3 regions of the Salirhabdus salicampi genome follow, and region 3 is predicted to be linked to each of the others. Evidence: riboswitches for the same ligand, from Rfam matches in the RefSeq annotation. Region 3 holds a riboswitch; each other region holds the start of a gene.
What was found. Region 3 has a riboswitch for cyclic di-GMP ahead of NLW78_RS10490 (RHS repeat-associated core domain-containing protein). Riboswitches for the same ligand answer to the same signal wherever they lie in the genome.
Positions count from the first base shown of each region.

Region 1: it holds a riboswitch for cyclic di-GMP, as region 3 does, so the genes downstream of both, NLW78_RS04885 (diguanylate cyclase domain-containing protein) here and NLW78_RS10490 (RHS repeat-associated core domain-containing protein) in region 3, are expected to answer to the same signal.
Region 2: it holds a riboswitch for cyclic di-GMP, as region 3 does, so the genes downstream of both, NLW78_RS02640 (flagellar assembly protein A) here and NLW78_RS10490 (RHS repeat-associated core domain-containing protein) in region 3, are expected to answer to the same signal.

Region 1 covers NZ_JANBWE010000001.1:919,961-927,267, forward strand. Annotated here, with positions in the region: gene NLW78_RS04875 (DUF421 domain-containing protein) at 1-149, shown strand, start outside; gene NLW78_RS04880 (5'-3' exonuclease) at 308-1,174, shown strand; cyclic di-GMP riboswitch class I at 1,197-1,280, shown strand; gene NLW78_RS04885 (diguanylate cyclase domain-containing protein) at 1,348-3,195, shown strand; gene NLW78_RS04890 (EAL domain-containing protein) at 3,158-3,772, shown strand; gene sspL (small, acid-soluble spore protein L) at 3,821-3,958, shown strand; gene NLW78_RS04900 (hypothetical protein) at 4,069-5,274, shown strand; gene NLW78_RS04905 (sodium-dependent transporter) at 5,291-6,649, opposite strand; gene NLW78_RS04910 (hypothetical protein) at 7,292-7,307, opposite strand, start outside.
Region 2 covers NZ_JANBWE010000001.1:498,403-505,709, reverse strand. Annotated here, with positions in the region: gene NLW78_RS02650 (DUF5317 domain-containing protein) at 1-236, opposite strand, end outside; gene NLW78_RS02645 (STAS domain-containing protein) at 270-581, opposite strand; gene NLW78_RS02640 (flagellar assembly protein A) at 596-2,632, opposite strand; cyclic di-GMP riboswitch class I at 2,728-2,813, opposite strand; gene NLW78_RS02635 (hypothetical protein) at 3,265-3,633, shown strand; gene NLW78_RS02630 (VOC family protein) at 3,703-4,080, opposite strand; gene NLW78_RS02625 (YbjQ family protein) at 4,140-4,454, opposite strand; gene NLW78_RS02620 (hypothetical protein) at 4,435-4,638, opposite strand; gene NLW78_RS02615 (alpha/beta fold hydrolase) at 4,662-4,994, opposite strand; gene NLW78_RS02610 (hypothetical protein) at 5,053-5,262, opposite strand; gene NLW78_RS02605 (serine aminopeptidase domain-containing protein) at 5,259-5,555, opposite strand; gene NLW78_RS02600 (hypothetical protein) at 5,921-6,358, shown strand; gene NLW78_RS02595 (fumarylacetoacetate hydrolase family protein) at 6,494-7,111, opposite strand.
Region 3 covers NZ_JANBWE010000003.1:93,645-100,951, forward strand. Annotated here, with positions in the region: gene NLW78_RS10475 (LLM class flavin-dependent oxidoreductase) at 1-742, shown strand, start outside; gene NLW78_RS10480 (NAD(P)H-dependent oxidoreductase) at 853-1,395, shown strand; gene NLW78_RS10485 (ABC transporter substrate-binding protein) at 1,435-2,454, opposite strand; cyclic di-GMP riboswitch class I at 2,966-3,053, shown strand; gene NLW78_RS10490 (RHS repeat-associated core domain-containing protein) at 3,099-7,307, shown strand, end outside.

The DNA of each region.
Region 1 (7,307 bases), on a different contig from region 3:
GGTATGAATTAATCGATGATGCAAAGCCATTAACAGTCGGAGAGTTTAAAAAAATCATGACCAATTATAGTCCTAAGGTTAACAACGAAAATATTTTCAGCGAAATAGAGGAAGGTCATTCAAAACAAAACCCAGATTATCTGCAATAACGAAAACAGCCATCTCATTATTGGATGGCTGTTTTTTGCTTTTTTACAAATGTTCATGGACAATTATACATTCCCTTCTTACTGCGGACATGTGTTACAATAAATAAGTAGATTTTTAAAGAGAGGAAGCGAATCGATTGAATAATAACGATAAAGTAATGTTAGTAGATGGGATGGCTTTACTTTTTAGAGGATTCTTTGCCACCTCTTATTCTGGCAATTATATGAGAACAAGTACAGGTATGCCGACAAATGGCATTTACGCCTTTTTGAAATATTTCTTAAATGCAATCGAGACGTTTCAACCGACCCATGTTATTTGTTGTTGGGATATGGGAAGTCGAACATTCCGTTCTGAGTTGTATAAGCCTTACAAAGCCAATCGCGCAGAACCACCTGAAGAATTGATACCCCAATTTGATTTAGTTAAAGATGTAGTGGAATCTTTTGGGGTTCCTAATGTTGGCTTGGAAGGCTATGAAGCTGATGATTGTATTGGCACCTTAAGTGAATCTTATCGGACTAATCATGATGTGCTTATTTTGACTGGGGATCAAGATATATTACAACTCGTAGATGAGCGAGTAGAAGTAGCTATTATGAAAAAAGGTCAAGGGAATTATAAAGTGTATAACACCCAAAACTTTCATGAGGAAAAGAATCTTTCACCAACGCAAATTGTCGATCTAAAAGGGTTGATGGGAGATACAAGTGATAATTATCCTGGTGTGAAAGGTGTAGGTGAAAAAACCGCACTTAAATTATTACACCAGTACCATACCGTCGAAAATATGTTAGCACATTTGGACGAATTGCCAAATGGAGTCCGAAAAAAAGTAAGTGAACACCTTGAAATGTTACATTTATCTAGAAAACTAGCAAAAATTTATTGTGACGTTCCTGTTAACTGTTCCCTCGAAGCGGCAAAATGGGATATGGATATCGAGAAAGTGTCACATAAGTTGCAAGAACTAGATATGAATTCGATGGTAAAATCTATCCAAAAGATAAAGTCTGTTGTGTAATGATTATTAGAAGGTTAAATATAGAGAAAAATGGCAAACCAGTAGAAATGCTGGGACGCAAAACTACGGGTCTAAAGATGTTATCTATGATCGCCGGGTCGCCTCTTATGAGAAGACAACTGTCGACTTAAGGGCAGTTGTCTTTTTATATCGCTTAAAAGGGAGAGAACATTGTGAGTGAAATAGACATTTCATATAACCAGGCTGAGGTAATTTTATCTATTTTAATCGCCATATTTGCCTCATATTCAGCAATAACGATTAACGACCGTGTACAACATTACAAGGAAACAAGACATCAAATAGTTTGGATGATCATTGGCTCATTTACAATGGGCATTGGGATTTGGTCCATGCATTTCATTGGTCTAATCGCTTACGATATTAACGTTCCCATTTTATACGATGGCCTTTTAACATTGCTCAGTTTGTTATTAGCTGTTGGTACATCTTTTACCGCCTTTTACTCAACAGTTGTATTTAACCAATTTTTATATAAGTATATTCTTTCTGGATTTTTGATGGGGATTGGTATTACTGTTATGCACATGATTGGTATGGAGGCAATGGTCATTCCTTTTAACACGAAACACACGGCTCATCATATAACACTTGCCTTTGTCATAGCTATTGTAGCATCTACGTTTGCACTCCTTTTACTATCAAAATTAAACAATCGCGGTAAAATCTATCGTCCATTTATTTTACCGAGTGCGATTTTGATGGGACTTGCTATTTCGGGAATGCATTATACGGCTATGGCTGGGTTTGAAATTTCAAAAGAACCTGTTCACCCCGATACTGCGTGGAGTAGTTTCATTATTCACCCAGAATTCTTAACAGCACAAGTGTCTCTTGTTTCGTTAGGATTAATTACGATCTCAGTTATATTCTCAACACTAGACCATAGGAAAAGTGTACTTGCCATATCAAATAGTCAAAAACGGTACGAACTAATTGCTACTCACTCCAGTGATATGGTAGCAGAAATAGATGACAACGGAAAAATTATTTATTTGACACCATCATATGAACAAGCCTTAGGCTTTCAATTACAACAGATGTTGCAATATAGCTTTTGGATATCGACGGTTCATCCGGAAGATGTTGGGAGAGTATTACAAAGTATAAATTGTGGATTGAAACAGTACAATGAAAAAGCAAATAGTATTGAATATCGGCAGTATACGGCAGAGGGGAAATGGATATGGTTAGAAACAAACCTTACTCAAATTGTAGGGAAAGATAAAAAAATACGTAGTATTGTACTATCCTCAAAGGATATTACGGATCGAAAAACATATGAACAAAAATTAACGGATATGGCGTATTACGATATGCTAACGAAAATTCCCAACCGGCAATATTTTGAATATGAACTAAAACGAGTAATTCAAAAAGCAAAAAGACGAAATGAAACATTAGCCGTTTTATATTTTGATTGCGACCAATTTAAATGGGTGAATGATTCATTTGGGCACAATGTAGGTGATAAGTTATTACAGAAACTGGTCCAAATTGTAAAAACGTGTATCCGGGAACAGGATGTTATGGGCAGGTTTGGTGGAGATGAATTTGTTATTTTGCTGAAAGATGTAACGAAAGAAACCGTTATTGAAATCGCTGATAACATTATTGACGTTCTTAACAAACCAATCGAAGTAGAGAATATACGAATTGTTGTCACCCCATCTATTGGTATTTCACTGTATCCATATCATAGCAAAACAGCGGATGATCTTATTAAGTATGCAGATCGTGCTTTATATAATGTGAAAAACAAAGGGAAAAATGGTTATCAGTTTTTCAATGACGAGTTAAGCGAGAATGTAGAAGAGGAAATTTTGCTGTCGGCTGATTTGCGACAAGCAAATAAAGAAGAAGAATTTTTCCTCCATTACCAACCTATTCTCAATGTAGAGACAAATAAAATCCACGCAGTAGAAGCACTTATAAGGTGGAAACATCAACAGTACGGCTATGTTGCCCCCCAATCGGTTCATTCCTATTGCAGAAAATAATGGATTAATTAAGGATTTAACAGAGTGGGTTATACGGAAAGCTTGTGAGGATGCTAAAAACTGGCCAGATGTCATTATATCCATTAATTTATCATCAAAATTGTTTTATTATCATTATTTAGTTGATATGATCTCCAATATCTTAGATGAGACACAAGTAAACCCAAGTCAAATCAAGTTTGAAATTACAGAGACGGCGGCAATGGAAAACGTTTCAAATACGATTTCTATATTACAACAGTTGAAAGGCTTAGGAATTCAAATTGCATTAGATGATTTTGGAACAGGTTTGTCTTCCTTAACTTATTTACATGATCTCCCGTTAGATGTCTTGAAAATAGATCGTTCCTTTATTAAGGATATCGTACAGGATAAGAAAAACAGTACGATTCTTAGACGAATGTTACAATTGGCTAAAGATTTGGAATTATTGACGATAGTAGAAGGAGTAGAAACAGAAGAACAGCTACAGGCTCTCAAATCTGAAGGAGTCCTGTATGTTCAGGGATATTATTATAGTCCGCCTATTCCTAAGGAACAACTAACGGATTATATAAAGAAGTCGAAGGTCGTTTAAATAAATTCCTTTTTCAATGGCACAATAAACCGTGGAGGTGTTCATACATTGAAAAAGGAAAGAAGAAGTAATAAAGGAAAAGTTGATTCAAGTGTTAATCCCCAGGGATTGTCTGAGGACGTAGCAGATCAACAACCAAGATCACAATTAGAACAAAGAGCTAAAAAACGAAACACGAAGAGTTAAGGTTATGGAGATCTCCATAACCTTATTTTTATTACGAATTAGCGAAGATGTGGTAAAATGTGTTAAGAATTATAGAAAACTTTTCGAAAAAAGAAAGGGTTGTGAGGTCAGTGCTACAAGATAAACCATACTATCACCTAGAGTTACAATCTAAAACTGACATATCGTTTTTATGGATCCGGAATGGTGACGATAAATATCTTATTAAAAAAGGAAACCCTAAAGAAGTTAGATATGAGTATAATATGATAGCCAAACAATTAGGTGGGAGTGTTCGGCGTTACGATGAAGAGGGCCAGCAGTTGTTAAAAGAGATCTATGAAGAAGCGGCAAATCTTAAAGGGCCAGTTTCCACTGAGACGATACCTACTAATCCAGCTAAAACCAGTAATGAGCAATTACATGCTAAAGAAAAGATAGAAGAGAGTAAAGAAATTACAACGAAAATGAAAAATGTCATCAGTGAGGATGGGGATCCGGTTACATATGAGTTTACGCTTTATTGGGAAAGGAAGCGTTATACTGCACCTTCAAACAATGATGAAGTTGAGATAAAAGTGTATGGTATAAGAGGGACACAGAAAGTAGGGAACAATCAAGAAGTTACTCGGCTATTCCCGAATCTTTCAATTCGTAGCGGTACTGCTGGATATATTTTATCGAACATTATTCGAGACGATCAGTTAAAAACATGGTCTCATATCGAGCAATACATTCAACAATCTACGGAGAATTTTGAAGAACAATTAACATTTGAAATTGAAAAAAAAGCCCAATTGCACAAGGTGAATCAATATTCTCGTCAAGTAAAGAATGATTCTGAAGATTGCATTCAACTAATACATAGTTTAGTAGAGCAAGTTTGGCAACAATCGGTTTTAAATGATCTTCTCTTTGGGTATATACTAAGAGAAGTAGATGTCATGCACTCTTTTTATTTCCATATGAGAAAGTTAATAGGGGTAGATCATCGATTTTCGAAAAACAATTATCGTGTTCATATGGACTATGCTCATGAACAATTATCAGATGAAATTGATGTCGCTTTGATACAACCTAAAGCAAAAAGTGAGCAAACTATTTGTGACGAAGTACAAGCCGCTTTCGTTTTCGGTCATACAGCTCATGAAACTAGTGAAAAGAAAGAATTTATACGACAGTTAAAAGCCCAATTTCCTAATACATTTGTTTATTTTGGTGTTTTCCTAACGGATAACAACCGTATTGAACTGGACATTGATGGTGTCCAACTTATGTCAATTTATAAAAATGGTTATAACTATGATGCTAAAATAGAGGAATTACGTAAAAAATAAGGAGCCATCGGGCTCCTTAAATTATACCTAGGGAATATAGTAAAACACAGAAAATCGCAATAGGTGTTATATATCGTAATGAAATTAACCATAGTGTACCTAAACTATTTGTTTGGAAATTAACTTCACTTAAGACATCGCGTTTATTCCAACCCCAACCGACAAACATGGAGATGAGTAGCCCACCTAAAGGTAGGAAGATGTTAGATGCCACATAGTCGATACTATCCATGATGTTAAGATTACCTAATAACTTTATCTCTGACCAAATTCCGAGACTTAAAGAGGATGGGATACCGACTAATGTAACGAGTACACCGACAAATATCGCTGTTTTTTCTCTCGTCCATTTTAGTTGACGGATAACAAATGCAACTGTAACTTCCAATAACGAAACAGCTGAGGAAAGTGCTGCTGCAGCTAATAAGAAAAAGAATGTTATCGCGACAAATTGACCGTAAGCAAAGTTCCCGAATATATCTGGTAGTGTTATAAAGACAAGACCTGGACCTGCTCCTGGCTCAATGTTAAACGTAAATACGGCTGGGAAAATGAGTAAACCAGCTATAATAGCAAAAACGGTGTCTAACGATGCAATGGTTAGTGATGCACTTGGTAGTTTCTCTTCCTTCGATAAGTAACTTCCATATGTTATTAATGCACCTAAACCTAAACTTAGTGAGAAGAAAGCTTGTCCTAATGCCGCTAAATAAACAGATGGATCCTTTAACACAGACCAATCAGGCTGGAACAAAAATTTCAACCCATCCATCGCTCCGTCTAAATTAAGGCTATATATGGCAAGCCCGACAATTAAAACGGCAAGTGTCGGCATAAGAACCTTATTTAACTTTTCAATTCCGTTTTTAATTCCTTTGTACACGAATAAAACGGTTAATATCATAAACATCGTCTGCCAAAAAATGGGCATTAATGGATGTGAAATAAACTGTGAAAAATATTCACCGTAATTTGTGTTCGCTGCTTGGCCTAGGCCTCCAACTGTATATTGAGCAATATAGTTAAGGGTCCAACCAGCTACTACACTGTAGAACGATAAAATAAAGAATGTAGCTACAACACCCAAAATACCAGCTAAAACCCAAGGACTTTTTGGTGCTAGCTTTTGAAATGCGTGTACGACATCCCGCTGTGTATTACGACCGATGGAGAATTCCGCAAGCATAACTGGAATTCCAATAAGTAATACAAATAAAATATATAGAAATAAAAACGCACCGCCACCATTAGCGCCCGCAACGTAAGGGAACTTCCAAATGTTTCCTAACCCTACAGCCGAGCCCATAGCAGCAAGTATGAAACCTGTTCGTGAGCCCCATTGGTCACGCTTTGTCTGCTTTTCTAAGCTGTCCAAATTATATTCCTCCTAATTTTCTTAAAATATTCGCAATTAGCAATGATAAGGCAACGGATACCGGTTGTCAACTTATATATAGAATGTTACAAACCATTATTATTTAATAATAGTATCTTTGAAAAATGAGGCTGAATGAAGACAGACGAATGGAATGGAAACACGTTAAAATTACTGGTTTAAACAAACAGATAAGTCAGACAACGATATTATAAGATCTGAAAAAAGTATTTCGAGATAATAATAGTTGGTAACATCTCAGATAACACTTATAAAGATGAATGCGAACAGGAATGTATTGAAAATAGGATTTCTTTTATTTTCAACTGTCTATTGAGATATATACATGGTTAAATCGTCATTTTGCATCCGAAGTACGTAAATTGAATGGGGAAAGGTAGAAGATGTCTGTGCTTCGCTTTTATTTGAAGTCACACATGGGTAATCGAAGAAACTACTTTTACCATTTATTAAAGAAAGGTGATAACAATGGGGAAATGGGAGAGAAATCTCTCTGGATGTTTCAACTTCTTGCAATTAATTCGATCTATATTCTAAACATTTAAAGTTAAAAGGGGACGTTTACCAACTGGTACGTCCCATCTTAAGAACTAATGATGAGTCATAAAATATATTTTCTTATTACTCGTCAAAGTCC
Region 2 (7,307 bases), on a different contig from region 3:
AAATGGAAGTTCTTCCATACAGCATATATTAAAATAAGATATGATCCGATAATCCAAAACGAGAACGTTTGTTCAATAAACGTAACGCGGTTATAAAGCATCATTGTTCCAATTTGTATAAAAACAGATAATAAAATGATTGGCTGGTGCGTTAAATTTGTTTCTAGAAATTTTGTTATGGACCCTTTTTTAAATAGTGCTATTATGAATGCAAGAAATATATATTCATAAATCATCTATACTAAACCTTCCTTCTATACTTTTACCGATTATACAAATATATCTTTTCCTAATATCTCCGTCAATTGCAATATATCAAAGACAGCCTGTATGTCTTCGTTCACGTTTGCAATCACCACTTCAATATCTTTACTTTGTAATTTTTGGACAGTTTTCATTAGTAATCCTATGCCAGTTGAATCTACAAACTTAACATATTGAAAATCTAGTTTTACATTTTTCCCCTCTAATAATGAGGATAAAAAGGGACCTTCTACCTCTTCTGTTGAATCGATATCTAAATCCCCAAACATTTCTGCAATTATGTTGTTATTTTCTTTATGGATAACATAATCAAACACTGCAATCTCCCCCGTTAGTTAATGATGATGGTTTCTTCTTCGGTTAGTCTGGCAATCACATTTGTTTTTTCTTCAAGAAATGTGTACGTCTTTGTCCCAATAACAATCGTTGTTCCATCATGAACTTTCCTCATGTTAATTGTTTGATTTTTGGGCACCATAATCGTTGTTTTCACACCGTTTTTTACGCCTACTTCACTTAACGAAACACCTTGTAAAGCATAGATTAGCCCGCCACGAACTACTCCATCGACCGTCAACTTTCCACCACAACGAATAGTCGTTTGGAAACTTCCTTGTCCTGTTATGTTTACATCACCACTACAGTAAATTGTACTGTTTATTGCATATGGGACCGTGATGGATGAGTTTGGTTCTAATGGAATTTCACTTAATTCAAATAACTCCTCTGTCCATTGTGACAATTCAGCTAATTTCGTTGTACTTTTATATTCATTTTGCACATCTAGTGAAAAAAGAGTTTCTATCGCTTTACTATGATCTAACCAAATATCTTCCAACCTATTTTTTCCTTTATTTACTACTGTAACATATTTTTTAACAATAGATGGAAATGTTTTGAACTTTTTTTCGACTAAAAGTAACAATAAAGGACGTATTCCCCGCTTTTCAAAATCAGTTGTTTTGAATGCAGCCGTTTTCGTTAACTGATTAACTGCCTGAATAATTTGTTTTAATTGGTCATTTAACACGGCAAGAATTTGATTGACTTCTGACATTAACATCGAACTTTTCCCTGCGGAAATATTACTATTCAAGATGTTTCGTTGACCGATAATTCGATAACCTGCATTCACAGTTGCTCCATTTACATTACCAAAGAGGAAGACATCTCCCTCTGCATCTACCGTCATTTCTTCATGAATTTCACCACGAATTTCTACATCTCCAATAAAACGAATGTTACCGCTGGATAAATTTACATCACCACGATGAACGAGCTTAGGTAATATGGATATTTTTTGACGTCTTCCCTGCTTAACTAAATGAGGTCGACCGTGTTCGGTGGCTACAATTCGCTCCTCATCGTCCATCAAAACAATACCCTGACCGGCTCTAAATATGATTGGCTTCGATTGTTTTGGGGGGATGGACTCACCAAATACATTTTGCCCTGGAACACCTTCACTTGGTGGATGAATTCTACCTATTATTTGGCCTTTTTGTACAGAAGGGTAAGTTTTAAAGTCACGAAAATCGACAGTTCCGTCCTCCATCTCCTTTAAGTCTTCCATTTCCTTAAGCTGCACCAACCATTCAATCCACCCATCATTACCTGGTGTAGGCTCCTTACCTGTAGCGACTGTAAATCGACCCGGTTCTGTTGTCACTAATGCTTCCTGAATTTGTTCAGCATTAATTCCGCTAGTTATACCAAGTTCATGTAACCGTTCTACAACGTTTTCATATGTTAAGTCGTTAATCAACGTTTTTGTCTCTTTTACTTGGATATGGACATTTGGAGCCGGTTCATGATCAACAATCTCTCTATCAATTTTATAGCCTGGGACGATGTTTAAAATAGTGTTCATTTTCAGGTTGTCAACTGTTATATCCCATTTCGTCCCAATTGTTTCACTCTCAGCTTCTAGCTGCAGATGGTCGGTACGCTTTATTACTGTTGTTCCCTTAACCGGCTTATAATTTTTTAGTAATGTAACGCCTTTCTCAACAGTAACCGTTGGAATTTGAGTTTCCGATTCTTGAGCATATAATTGACGATTTTGCACCCAAGCTTTTCCTTCCCAATCACTGGCTTTTTCGGAATGTTTATTTTCTCGTGACGAAGCATAACTCGGTTCATGCATCGCTGTTTGATAAGGTTGCTTAATCGTGTCATCTGCTTCTGTTGTGGCTTGCAGTTCTTGTCTTGTAAGGCGAACAATGGCTTCTCTAGAACGAAATAAACCCTTTTTTTCATATTGAACCACTTCTATATCAACTTCATTTTTGGACACGCTTAATATATGTAACCCCTTCATTATAGCGTCATCAACATCTTTACCTTTAGAGACAATGGTTTGAGCCATTTTACCGCGCTCCTTCACTATAAAACTGAACTTTTGATATAAAAAAACACCCATTCTAAAGATGGGTGATGAATGCAATCAGCATTATCCCCTTCTTCGGAGGCCCGGCGGTCATAGACTATTCATCCTTAGACCCGTAGCTTTGCGTCCTTACCTTTCGATAAGTTTGCCGTTTCGGAAAGGTTTCGTATAGTTTTCCTAATTTTATACCATAAGTGGAAAGGTGACAAGATAGAATTGAGAAATTTGTCGGTACATTAACTTCCACTTTTAGGTAAATAGGACTAGTTATATATCCTGCTTTCCTGAATTAACGATGGTGTAATAAAAAGAGAGAAACTTAATTAAAGTTACCCTTTTGAATTCCTGATGAAACCTCATTAATATATCCATGGCATCCTCGTCTTGCTCCTTTGCCATGTTCCGACAATCCTTAGTATTTCATTTTTTTCATCGAAGTAGTTAATATGATTCTCTTCCAAAAAAAGAATTCTTTTTTTATAGTACTTTTAGAAGGGTCTCTTTCCATGATATAACGAATGAATGTTTACTTATAGAAAGTTTAAAACAGGTTAGGAATGTATAAGAGTCGTTTGGGTAAGATAAGCACATAACTTGCAAGGAGGAATTCGATGAAACACGTACTAGAACAAATGCTGTCAAGGGCGAGGTCAGCATCCCACAAGTTATCAGATAATTTGAAGAATAAATTCGAACAATTAAAAAGCAATAAAGTTACCGTAAGTGATTTAGCAACCTTAATTTTACTACACCCAGAAACGAAAATAACCCGCAGTGAATACCTATCATTAGTTTTTCATGACTGTTGGTTAGTGGTGGATGACTATAAGTTATATTTAGAAACAAAAGGTGGCCGACATGAGAAAGTATTACAATGCAAAATCATTCACGATGGTAAAGTAATCTCTTCCTTTCATTCCTACAGTTCTAAATCCAAGCTAAGGGATAAAATAAAGATCCCAGATGGAATACATGTGTAGAGTGAATATAGGAAAAAAACTGCACTTTCATCACCTGTTTAACAAGTGTGTCCATATAAAGTTTTTGGTTTAGTTTCTGTCACAATTAAACTCAATAATATTTCCATTTGGATCATTAACAAAAAGTTGGTGCCATTCTGTTTGATTATCCGGTTTATTAGCATATACAATTTGGTATTGATCTAATCGACGTATCAACTCTTCCATATTCTCTACACGAATCGCTACATGACCGTCACGACTATCAATTTCTCGAGTTTCTCTATCTGTTTTACCAGCATGAACAATAATATGTATCTGAGTATTCCCTACATCGTACCATAGACCAGGGAATGGAAAATCTGGTCGGTCATGATTTTCTTTAAATCCTAAAACTTCACTATAAAAATGTCTCATCGAGTCTATATCTTTGGCAACTAACGAGACGTGATGAATACCTTTGTACATGTGATCGCTCCCTTACGATTGTAAAAGCAAATCAGGCAAATTCACTTAGTGGATTCATATTATTTAACTTTTACAGCTGTTCCATATGCAACAATCTCCGATGCTCCTGACATTATAGCTGAAGTTTGCAAACGCATACCAACGATTGCATTGGCACCGAGATCTTCCGCATTTTTTACCATTCTCCCTATCGCCAACTGTCTGGCCTTTTCAAACATATCATTATATTCCTTAATTTCTCCACCAACTATTGTCTTTAAGCTTGCCATAATGTCTTTTCCAACATGCTTTGATTGAATTGTACTTCCTTTCACAAAACCTATTACCTCTGTCATGTCTTTACCTGGGATTTCGTTAGTAGTCACGATAATCATCATCGTTTTCCTCCTTCTTTTCATCTACTCTTTCCTTAACAAACACCATTATAAGAAAGATGAAAAATACAACATTTGCCAATATTAGGGTTACTGCAATTTTAACATTAATGAATAAATAAACGAACCCTAATAGCTGCGCTGACACACATAATGTAAAAAGTATATATTTTAAGATGTTCAAGGGATATATATACCTCCTATTTCTTATTTACTAAAAGAAGCCAACCATTTTTCTAATATATTTTTCACTTTCGTACTTATTGGTTTATCAATATTTTGTAAATAATACTTTAACAATTTTTTCATTTGAATCGGTTCTTCCTGGTCTTTTAACATATGGTTTACATTTTCTAATTCATATATATCCACATTAGGTATAAGCTCTTTCACCTTTTGTAATGTTCGATAGTCTGTTTGAGCATCTTTTGTACCCGTCATAGTTAGAACAGGGCATGTGATGTTCGACATATCCGTATACAAGTCATATTCCAAATGTTCTCTCAACCATTTTGCAGGAAAAGGAAAGAACCATTGCAACTTTACAACGTCCTTATTAGTGTTTTGCACTTTATCATACAGTTTTTGGGCATTTTTTCTATTTTTTATCTATGTTAAATTTTCTAGCAATCCATCCTTCAAAACCTTTTTTATTTGTTAACTCGTTTGCTAAAAGGGATCGTTGGAAAGTAAGCATTGGGCCCATCATTCCACCTCCACCGTACAACAAAATTAATTCTGCAACATGTCCCCGGGCACAAACCGCCGTACCAATGAGTGTGCCTTCACTGTGACCGAGGACAATCACTTTGGCATCACTACATTGGGATGTTCCTTTAAGAAATGGACTGCACTCGTTGCATCATGAACGAAATCCCACAGACCTGCACGATTTGGATCTCCTCCACTTTCCCCAATACCACGTTTGTCATAACGTAGTGTAACGAATCCTTTGTCTGTTAAGAAATGGGACAGTTCCTTATACAAGTTAAAATGATACTTTTTCTTTTTGGGATTTCCATCTCGGTCATTGGGTCCTGTGCCTGGAATAATTAAAATAGCTGGTTGCTTCTTCTCCTCGTCTGTGGAAGGAACAGTCATGTACCTTTCAATTGTACATCACTAACGACAGTGACTTCTTTTTCCGTGAAATCCATTTCGTTTCTTCCTTTTTACTCTACCTTCACTAGCGAAGCGTGATTATATTAGACACTCGTTGTGCAATTTTTTTTGCTATTAATTGTTTCCCACCGTCGAGCGCTTGGCCACCATTAAAACACTCAGAACGAAGGAATCATTTTGCCATTTTATCGATTATCGTTTAACTCCAATATATATAATTATATATTCATATCATTGATTATCATTAACTATGTTTTACATTTTCTGGTTAGTTTTTGCTCTTTTTTTATATCAAAACGTTGAAAGGTTTATGGTATACTGTTTTATACATGGGAGGAATTATTATGAAAGAAGTTATTACACTAACAGCCGAATTAGTAAACGTAACTCACGACATTTTGTTAGATATATTTGGTGTATCCATGACAGATAAACAATTACACTTTTGGATTGTAGGAATTATTGGAATGATTACTTTTTTCCTTGTCTATTTTTCTTTTAAACTTATTCATAAACTGAAGTGGAGTCTTACCATTTTGGCATTTATATACACATTTACGGTCATGGTTGTCTTCGTCTTTGCTATAGAGATACAACAAGCTGTCACTAATAGAGGGAATATGGAATTTGCTGATGCAATGATTGGATTATGGGGGTTTATAGTATTCTTTTTCTTCTATGCTGTAATAGTACTATCCATTATGCTCGTCACCTATTTGGTAAAAAAGAAACGAACTAAAAAAATACAACGCTTTACAAGCAGAACTAGAGTAAAACATTGATTAAATCCTCAAACCCAAAACAGTCGATAAAGAATTGAACATCGAAAAAGGAGCTTGATTTTTCAAGCTCCTTTTTCTTAGCTTAAATCATTACATTTGTATGATTGACCACCTATAAATGTTCCCTAATAAAACTTATATATGTATTTCGCTTTCACCTAAGACAGTGTCACCCCACATTAATTGCAAATAATCCTTATGATATACAGGACCGACTCCCTCTGGTGTACCCGTAAAGATAATATCCCCTTTACTAATCCCGAAGTGTTCAGCGACATAATCAATAATGTACTGTAAATCAAATATTAAGTTTTGGATATTTCCTTTCTGAACTTGTTCCCGATTTTTAAGCAAAGTAAATGATTGCTGTTTACATTTGGCCAAACCGGGAAATGGAATGAACCTTCCAAGTAATGCAGCATTCGGGAATCCTTTTGCTAATAGCCACGGATGTCCTTGTTGTTTAAGTACTGTTTGAACATCCCGAAGAGTAAAATCAATTCCTATTGTCATTTCATCAATTAATTCATCAACGGATAACCCTTTTTCATAGGCTCGTCCTACTTTTAATACGAGTTCTGTTTCGTAATGTATTTCTCCTTTACCCTTAGGCAGTTTAATAGGATCACCGACAGCTGCAGCTAATGAATGGGTTGGTTTAGAAAATACGAGGGGCTTCGCTGGTACTGAATTGTTCAACTCTTTTGCATGTAAGACATAATTTCTGCCGATACAATAAATATTTTGAATCATTTCTATATCATTCTCCTTTTCATTTACCCATATTTCCTATTATAAATAAAAAAGCTTCGCAATCTAATGATTACGAAGCTTTTTATTTATATTCAACTATATATTTTAAGGGGGGAATACATAGATTACAATTTATCTTTTAAACTATTAGTCTAAAGTTGTCGGAGTCAGGTTATATAAACGCTTATAAATTAAT
Region 3 (7,307 bases):
CGGGAGAGCCGAGATTATGGCGGGTAGAGGTTCATTTATTGAATCCTTTCCACTGTTTGGATATGATTTGCATGATTATGAAGAGTTGTTTGATGAAAAGCTAGAGTTATTACTTAAGTTACGCGATGCGGAAATGGTGTCGTGGAAAGGGAAGCATAGACCTGCTATCAATAATAGAGGGGTTTATCCACGTCCAGTTCAAGACCCATTGCCAATATGGATCGGAAGTGGAGGAAACCCACAATCTGTTGTTCGTGCTGGAACTTTAGGATTGCCTCTTGTATTAGCCATTATTGGTGGACGTCCATTACAGTTCGAACCGCTTGTTCGTTTATATAAACAAGCAGCTGCACAGGCTGGTCATGATGTATCAAAGCTTCCAATTGCATCTCACTCCCACGGTTTTGTAGGAGAAGATACTGACACAGCAGCGAACCAGTTTTTCCCTTCCACTCAGCAAGTGATGAATGAAATTGGTCGAGAAAGAGGATGGGGTCATTATGATAGAGCAGCATTTGATGCGGCGCGAAGTTTCGAAGGAGCTCTTTACGTAGGGGATGTAGAAACAGTAGCACAAAAAATTATTTATCTACGTAAAAACGTAGGTATTACACGATTTATGTTGCACTGTCCACTCGGAACAATGCCTCATGAGGATGTCATGAGGTCAATTGAATTACTCGGAAAAGAGGTTGCTCCACGGGTTCGTGAAGAAATTTCCAAGTGGGAAAGTGGTCAATAATAGTACTGCAAAATGTTCTCAACATGTATTTTGGGGGTCCGTTTTCTTTCTCAAAATAGCAGTAGTTATCACTAAGTAATATTGTGTTTAAAGGAAGTAGGAGGGAATGTATGAAAGTATTAGTTATCGTTGTACATCCATCTTTACAAGATTCAAGGCTAAATGCGGCATTAAAATCAGCTATTGATCACGAGCCAAACATTACGGTTCATGACCTATACAGTACTTATCCTCGTGAGCAAATTAATGTAAAAAAAGAGCAGCAATTATTAGAAGAGCATGATCGTATTGTCTTTCAATTTCCAAACTATTGGTATAGTTATCCCCCTCTTTTAAAGAAATGGTTTGATGAAGTGTTGGAACGTGGCTGGGCTTTTAAAGAGGGCTTTGCCCTTCGGGGTAAGGAGCTTGGGGTTGCTATAAGTTCAGCCTTTACTCCTGAAGAGTATCGATTTGATGGGCTTCACCGGTTTACAATCGAACAAATTTTAGCTCCATTTTACGCTACTTGTAACTTTATTCGAGCAAAAACAATCCCTATATTTAAAACATTTGAGGAAAGTATAGATACGACGGAAGAACTTATTGAACATGCGAATAAATATGTTCAACATTTGAAAGCGCCATATTCGTTTCACTACAATTCCTATTAAAAAAGGTTGGACTAATGATAGTCCAACCTTTTACCTTATTTATTGAAGAGAATCTTTAACTTCAGCTTCTACTTCTTCGTCAACCCAAGTCGTCCATACATCCTCTTTTTCTTCGAGGAACCAAATAACAGCATCATTAATTTGCGCATCGTTTTCTTGCATGTATGCTAATGCTTCGGCTGTTAATAAACTACTTGATTGATAATCCGTTAAAAACTGTGCTACTTCAGGGGCTCTTTCTGGTAAAGATTGTGTAGCTGCTACAACCACTTCGTTCGGTGGAAATTCACTACCGTAGCCATTATCCCATTTTTCTTGGGAGAATTGAGGTTCTTCTAATAACGTTAAGTCATATTTACCAGTAATCCAAGTCGGTTCCCAATAGTAACCAACCCATGGTTCACCTTTTTGGAATGCCGTTTCAATTGAAGCTGCTAATGCTGCAGCAGAACCAGGTTTAAAGAAATTATATTTATCATCTAACCCATAAGTACTTACTTTTTCTTCCATAATCATCGTAGCATCCCATCCGGATGGTCCACCCATAATACGTCCTTTATCTGGATTTTCAGGGTCTTGGAATAGCTCCGGGTATTTTGCAAGATCAGCAACCGTTTTCAAGTCCGGTGCAATTGGGTCTATTCCTCTTTTGTCGTCACCCTCAATGACAAATGTTGGAACATAAAATCCTTGAGCATTATCGTCGAAGTTGACGCCTAGCTCAACTACCTCTCCACTTTCGATAATTTCATCGTATAGTTCAGAAGAGTTACCAGTCCATACTTCCATATAAGCGTCTACATCACCATTTTTTAAGCCTGTTAATGTGATAGGAGTAGAACCAGTTACTGCATCTGTTTCATAACCATATCCATTTTCAACAATATATTGAGCTAAAGCGGTATGAAAACGAACACTATCCCAATCTCCATTACCGAATACAATTTCCTCTTTCTTTTGTCCGTTTGAATTGCTTTCTTCTGAACCGCAAGCTGTTAATGCAACAATTAATAACGTAAATAAAATCGTTTTGATAGTCTTTTTCGTCGTTGTTTTCATAACATCCTCCAATGTAGTAGTTTTATAGTTTCCTATTGCTTTTGCTGATGGGTAGTTAACTTCGTGTTTAGTAACATAAAGATATGTATACTGTTATACCTAACGAAGTGAACCATCAGCATACCCCCCTTACGAACTGTTACTTAAAAAATTTTATAAGATTCAAAACATAAACTCAAATTGCATTCTTATGCATTATTCCGGTTAAAACATGATGAGAGGCTATCTCGTTCGTTCAGTGATTGACATCATACAAAAGGACTCATTTATGAAGCTATTCATCTATTTACTCCTAATTTAGAGCTTTAGCGACATATTACACTCAAGATGGTAAGAAAAAATATAGAAGTTAATAAAAAATCCAATATATGTAATTTGTTAGGGAGTTTGTTCTATAAAAATGGGTGTAGGAGGAGGTTTTTAAGTATAAAAGACCATTCAATAAAAAGTAAATTATTGGTAACATCAAAGAGAACTTATAAGAATATAGATTCATAATCAATGTAAATCCATAACGAAAGGGCAAACTTAGTGAAAACTAAGGGCGCAAAGCCACGGGTCTAAGGTAGTAAATCTACTATGATGGCTGGGTTACCGAATACAAATGGACAAGCCCTTTCTGACTTGGAGGAAAGGAGAACATTTTGAAAAGATTACTTTACAAGACTTTTATTTGTTTCTTAGCTTTCTTATTAATCGCGACGAGCTTTGTACCAGGCTTAAACAAATTGAATGTTAATGCAGCAACACCGGAAATATTTTTCGGTCCTGGTCTAGATGCTTGGCTACCACAGCCTGGAGGTCCTCCCAGCGGGACAGACAACTTTTCCGCCCTTGCTTCAAGTGGGGAAAGGAGAGACCCATCACAACCACCACAAATGTGGGGAGTCGAACCAAGTGATTTACCAGAGGAATTACAATCTACTTATTTAAATGAATTTGTTCGCTTACCACAGGGGGATGTTTATTACCAAGCGGATGATTTTATTTTACCATCATACGGCTTTCCAATTACGATTCAACGATTATATCAATCGAAACACCAAAATGATAAATCTGCCTTTGGTTATGGGTGGAACTTTCCATATGCTCACTCTATTGAAATGTTTGAGGACTTCAATATATCCGAATTTCGGCCCGATGGCACAGTTGTAAACTATATATATCATCAAGAAGATGAAGAGTTAATGGTAGATGAGTACGATGGTGATGAAAGTATCTACTACCCTTTAGACGAGGGGTACTACACGACAGAAGGTAATGATGTAGCCGAATTAAAGCGTGTAAGTAAAGATGAGTATGAAGTAGAGATGCCAAATGGCACCGTCTATACATTTTACGGATATAAAGCATCATGGAGGGAAAATGCAGACCCAAAGGCTGGGAAAATAACTGCTATCCACGATCGTCAAGGGAATGAAGTATCGATTAGTTATGACCATTCAGGAAACATTACATCGATTTCGAGTGACGATGGCCGAAAATTAACCTTTCAATATGATAATGGTCTTATTACATCTATGACCAATCCACTTGGACAGCAAACAACATATACTTATGATAATGATTTATTACAAACCGTTACATATCCAGATGGTACATTGGAGACTTATACATATAAAAATGGAAAATTAGTATCTATTACCCGTTCTGGCGAAGGAACATATGAAATTAGTTATAACGGAGGACAAGTTACAAAGGTACTACACGAAGGGGATTACCTGTACCATTATTCCTATCAAGGCAATAAAATTGAAGAAACAAACGGTGAAGGAGCTAAGACGACCTACTACTACAACGAGGAGCAAATTGCGAAGAAAGTGGCTCCTAATGGTGATGTCTATCAATATCATTACGATGACCAACAACGTTTAGAAGAGGTTGTAGGACCTGATGAGACAGTTACATACGCTTATGATGCAAATCATCATATAACAAACACGGTATCATCATTAGGTGAAGAGACATCTGTAACGTATGATGATCAGTTAAATTTGCCAATAAAAACAGAAGACGAGATCGGAAATATATGGCGTAGACAATATGATGAGGCTGGGAATCTTATCGAATTAACATACCCACAAGGATCAAAGGAGTTCTTTGAATATGATGCTCGTGGTTTATTGACGAAGACGATAAATGGGGACAAGCATGAGACGAACTACGAATATGATCAATATGGTCAATTAAGCAAGATGGTTGATCCTAAAGGGAATGTTACAAAATATAAATATAATGAAGTCGGGCAATTAATTGAGTACACATTACCAAACGGAGCTGCTACTCATTATGAATATGATGAGAGAAATCGCCTTCTTAAAGTAACAGACACAAAAAGCCAGGTGATTGAGTACAAATATGACGGTCATGGTAGGTTAGTTGAGGAGAAGTTGCCGAATGGTTCCTCCACCCGTTATACCTACAATAAAAAAGGGCAAGTCGTAGAAAAACTGGCACCAAATGATGCTACTTTTGCGTACGAATATGATGCAATGGGTCAATTAACTCGAATTGAAGGTCCATCCCGTTACTACGTCCAGTACGAATATGATGACTTAGGTAGATTGGTTCATACAACTGGTAACGGAATAATGGAAGAATCCTTTGAATACGATAGTTTAAATAATGTGACAACACATACGACACCGTACGAAACGTGGTCGTACGAATATAACCAGCAAGGTTTAATTACGGAAATATACCGAGATGATACGTTATTTACAACTTATCGTTATGATAAAAATGGTTTTCCGAAAGAAGTCATAGATGTAGATGGGAATACTTTTACTTTGGAACACGACTCCGTTGGTCGCCTACTGCGGAGTGTAGAACCCAATGGAGCAGAAACGAAATATGAGTATAACGATTTCGGCAATGTCACGAAAGAAGAGAATGCCTTAGGTGATGTAACGAGATATGAATACAATGCGTTGCAGCAACTGACAAAGGTAATAGGCCCAGATGGGGAAGAGACCACATACACATATGATGCGCTTGGAAATGTATTAAGTATTATAGACCCCTTAGGATATATAACGACCTTTTCATATGATGGTTTAGGACAGCTAATATCTGAGACAGACGCAAACGGGAAAGAGACAACATATAGCTATAATGAGCTCGGACTAATGGATAGTTTTACCACACAATCTGGTCAAATCTATCAATTTCATTATGATGACATGGGAAACGTAATCAAAGTAACGAACCCATTAAACAACTCCGAGTCGTTTACCTATGATGAACGGAACAGAATTACAAGTACGACGAATGAGGCAGGTTATACAACGACTTTTGCTTACGATGATGAAAACAATAAGGTGACGATTACAAACCCATTAAAGTCAAAAGCTGTATATACATATAATCAGGAAGGTTTACCAGTTTCATTTGTAGACCCAAATGGAAACGAAACTAAGTATGTATATGATGGCTGGGGACGTTTAGTGAAGGTCGTTGATCCATTTGGAGAGGCTTATACGTATGAATATGACAGTTTAGATCAACTAACGAAAATCGTAAACCCATTAGAAGAGGTTACAACCTATGAATACAATGGGATTGGTCAAATTGAGTCAATTGTTGCACCTAATGGCGGTATAACACAATTACAATATGATCTCGTTGGAAATGTAATTGCTGAAACGAACCCGTTAGGAGAAACAACAACTTATGAATACGATGCTTATGGTAACCGTACAGCTGTCATTGATGCGCAAGGAGATAAGACATCGTATCAATATGATGCCCTTCAACGCTTAATAAAAGTTACAGATGCGTTAGGACAATCTATATCTTATTCATACGATGCAGTAGGAAATACAACCAAAATTATAGATCGGGAAGGTTATGTAACGAAACTGGCTTATGACGATGAATATAACTTGAAAGCTGTAACAGATAAGGCGGGAGAAGTGTGGAAGTATGATTATGATCGTTATGACCAACTAACATCTATAACAAACCCACACGAAAATAAAATTCAGTTCTCTTATAATCAATTAGGGGACATTACATCTGTTACAAATGAAAATGGTGCAACAACAACTTATTCTTATGATAAAGTAGGACAGCTGATCAAAACGATAGATCCTCTTCAATATACAGAGGCTTACGAATATGACCCTGCGGGGAATCTGGTTCGTTACGTCGATCAAGAGGGCAATGCGCATCGATATGTATATGATGCTGTGCATAGGCTGATTAAGGAAGAAGACCCTAATGGGTACGCAACTACATATACTTATGATGCAGTAGGAAATATAACGACAATAACGGATGCAGAAGGGAATCAAACGAAATTCACCTACGATAAGTTAGGGAACGTAGAAACGATCATTGACGCATTGGGTGAAATGATCACTTACAACTATGATGCTATGGGCCAACCCACAAATATGATAGATGCGAATGGAAATGAAACGAAGTGGGAATATGATGAAGTCGGTCAGCTAGTAAAAGAAATAAGTGCACGGGGAAGTGTACATCAATATATTTATGATTCCATTGGAAATTTGAAAAAGGAAATAGATCCTATAGGAAATGAGATTACGTACACGTATAACAAACGACAAGAGCTTACGAATATAGACCTAGGAAATGAACAGTTATCCTATTCATATGATCCAAATGGAAATATGGTTAGAGCAGCTAGTCCTGCTGTAACCGAAACGTACAAATATGACGCTTTAAGCCGGATTACATCTATTCAAGAATCTAAGTTTAACAAGTCTGTACAACTTGAATATGATGCAGTTGGGAATCAAACGAAATTAATTGATCCAGAAGACCGAGTTTTTCTCTATCAATATAACAATCGTAATGAAGTTACGTCGTTCACTGATCCTGATGAG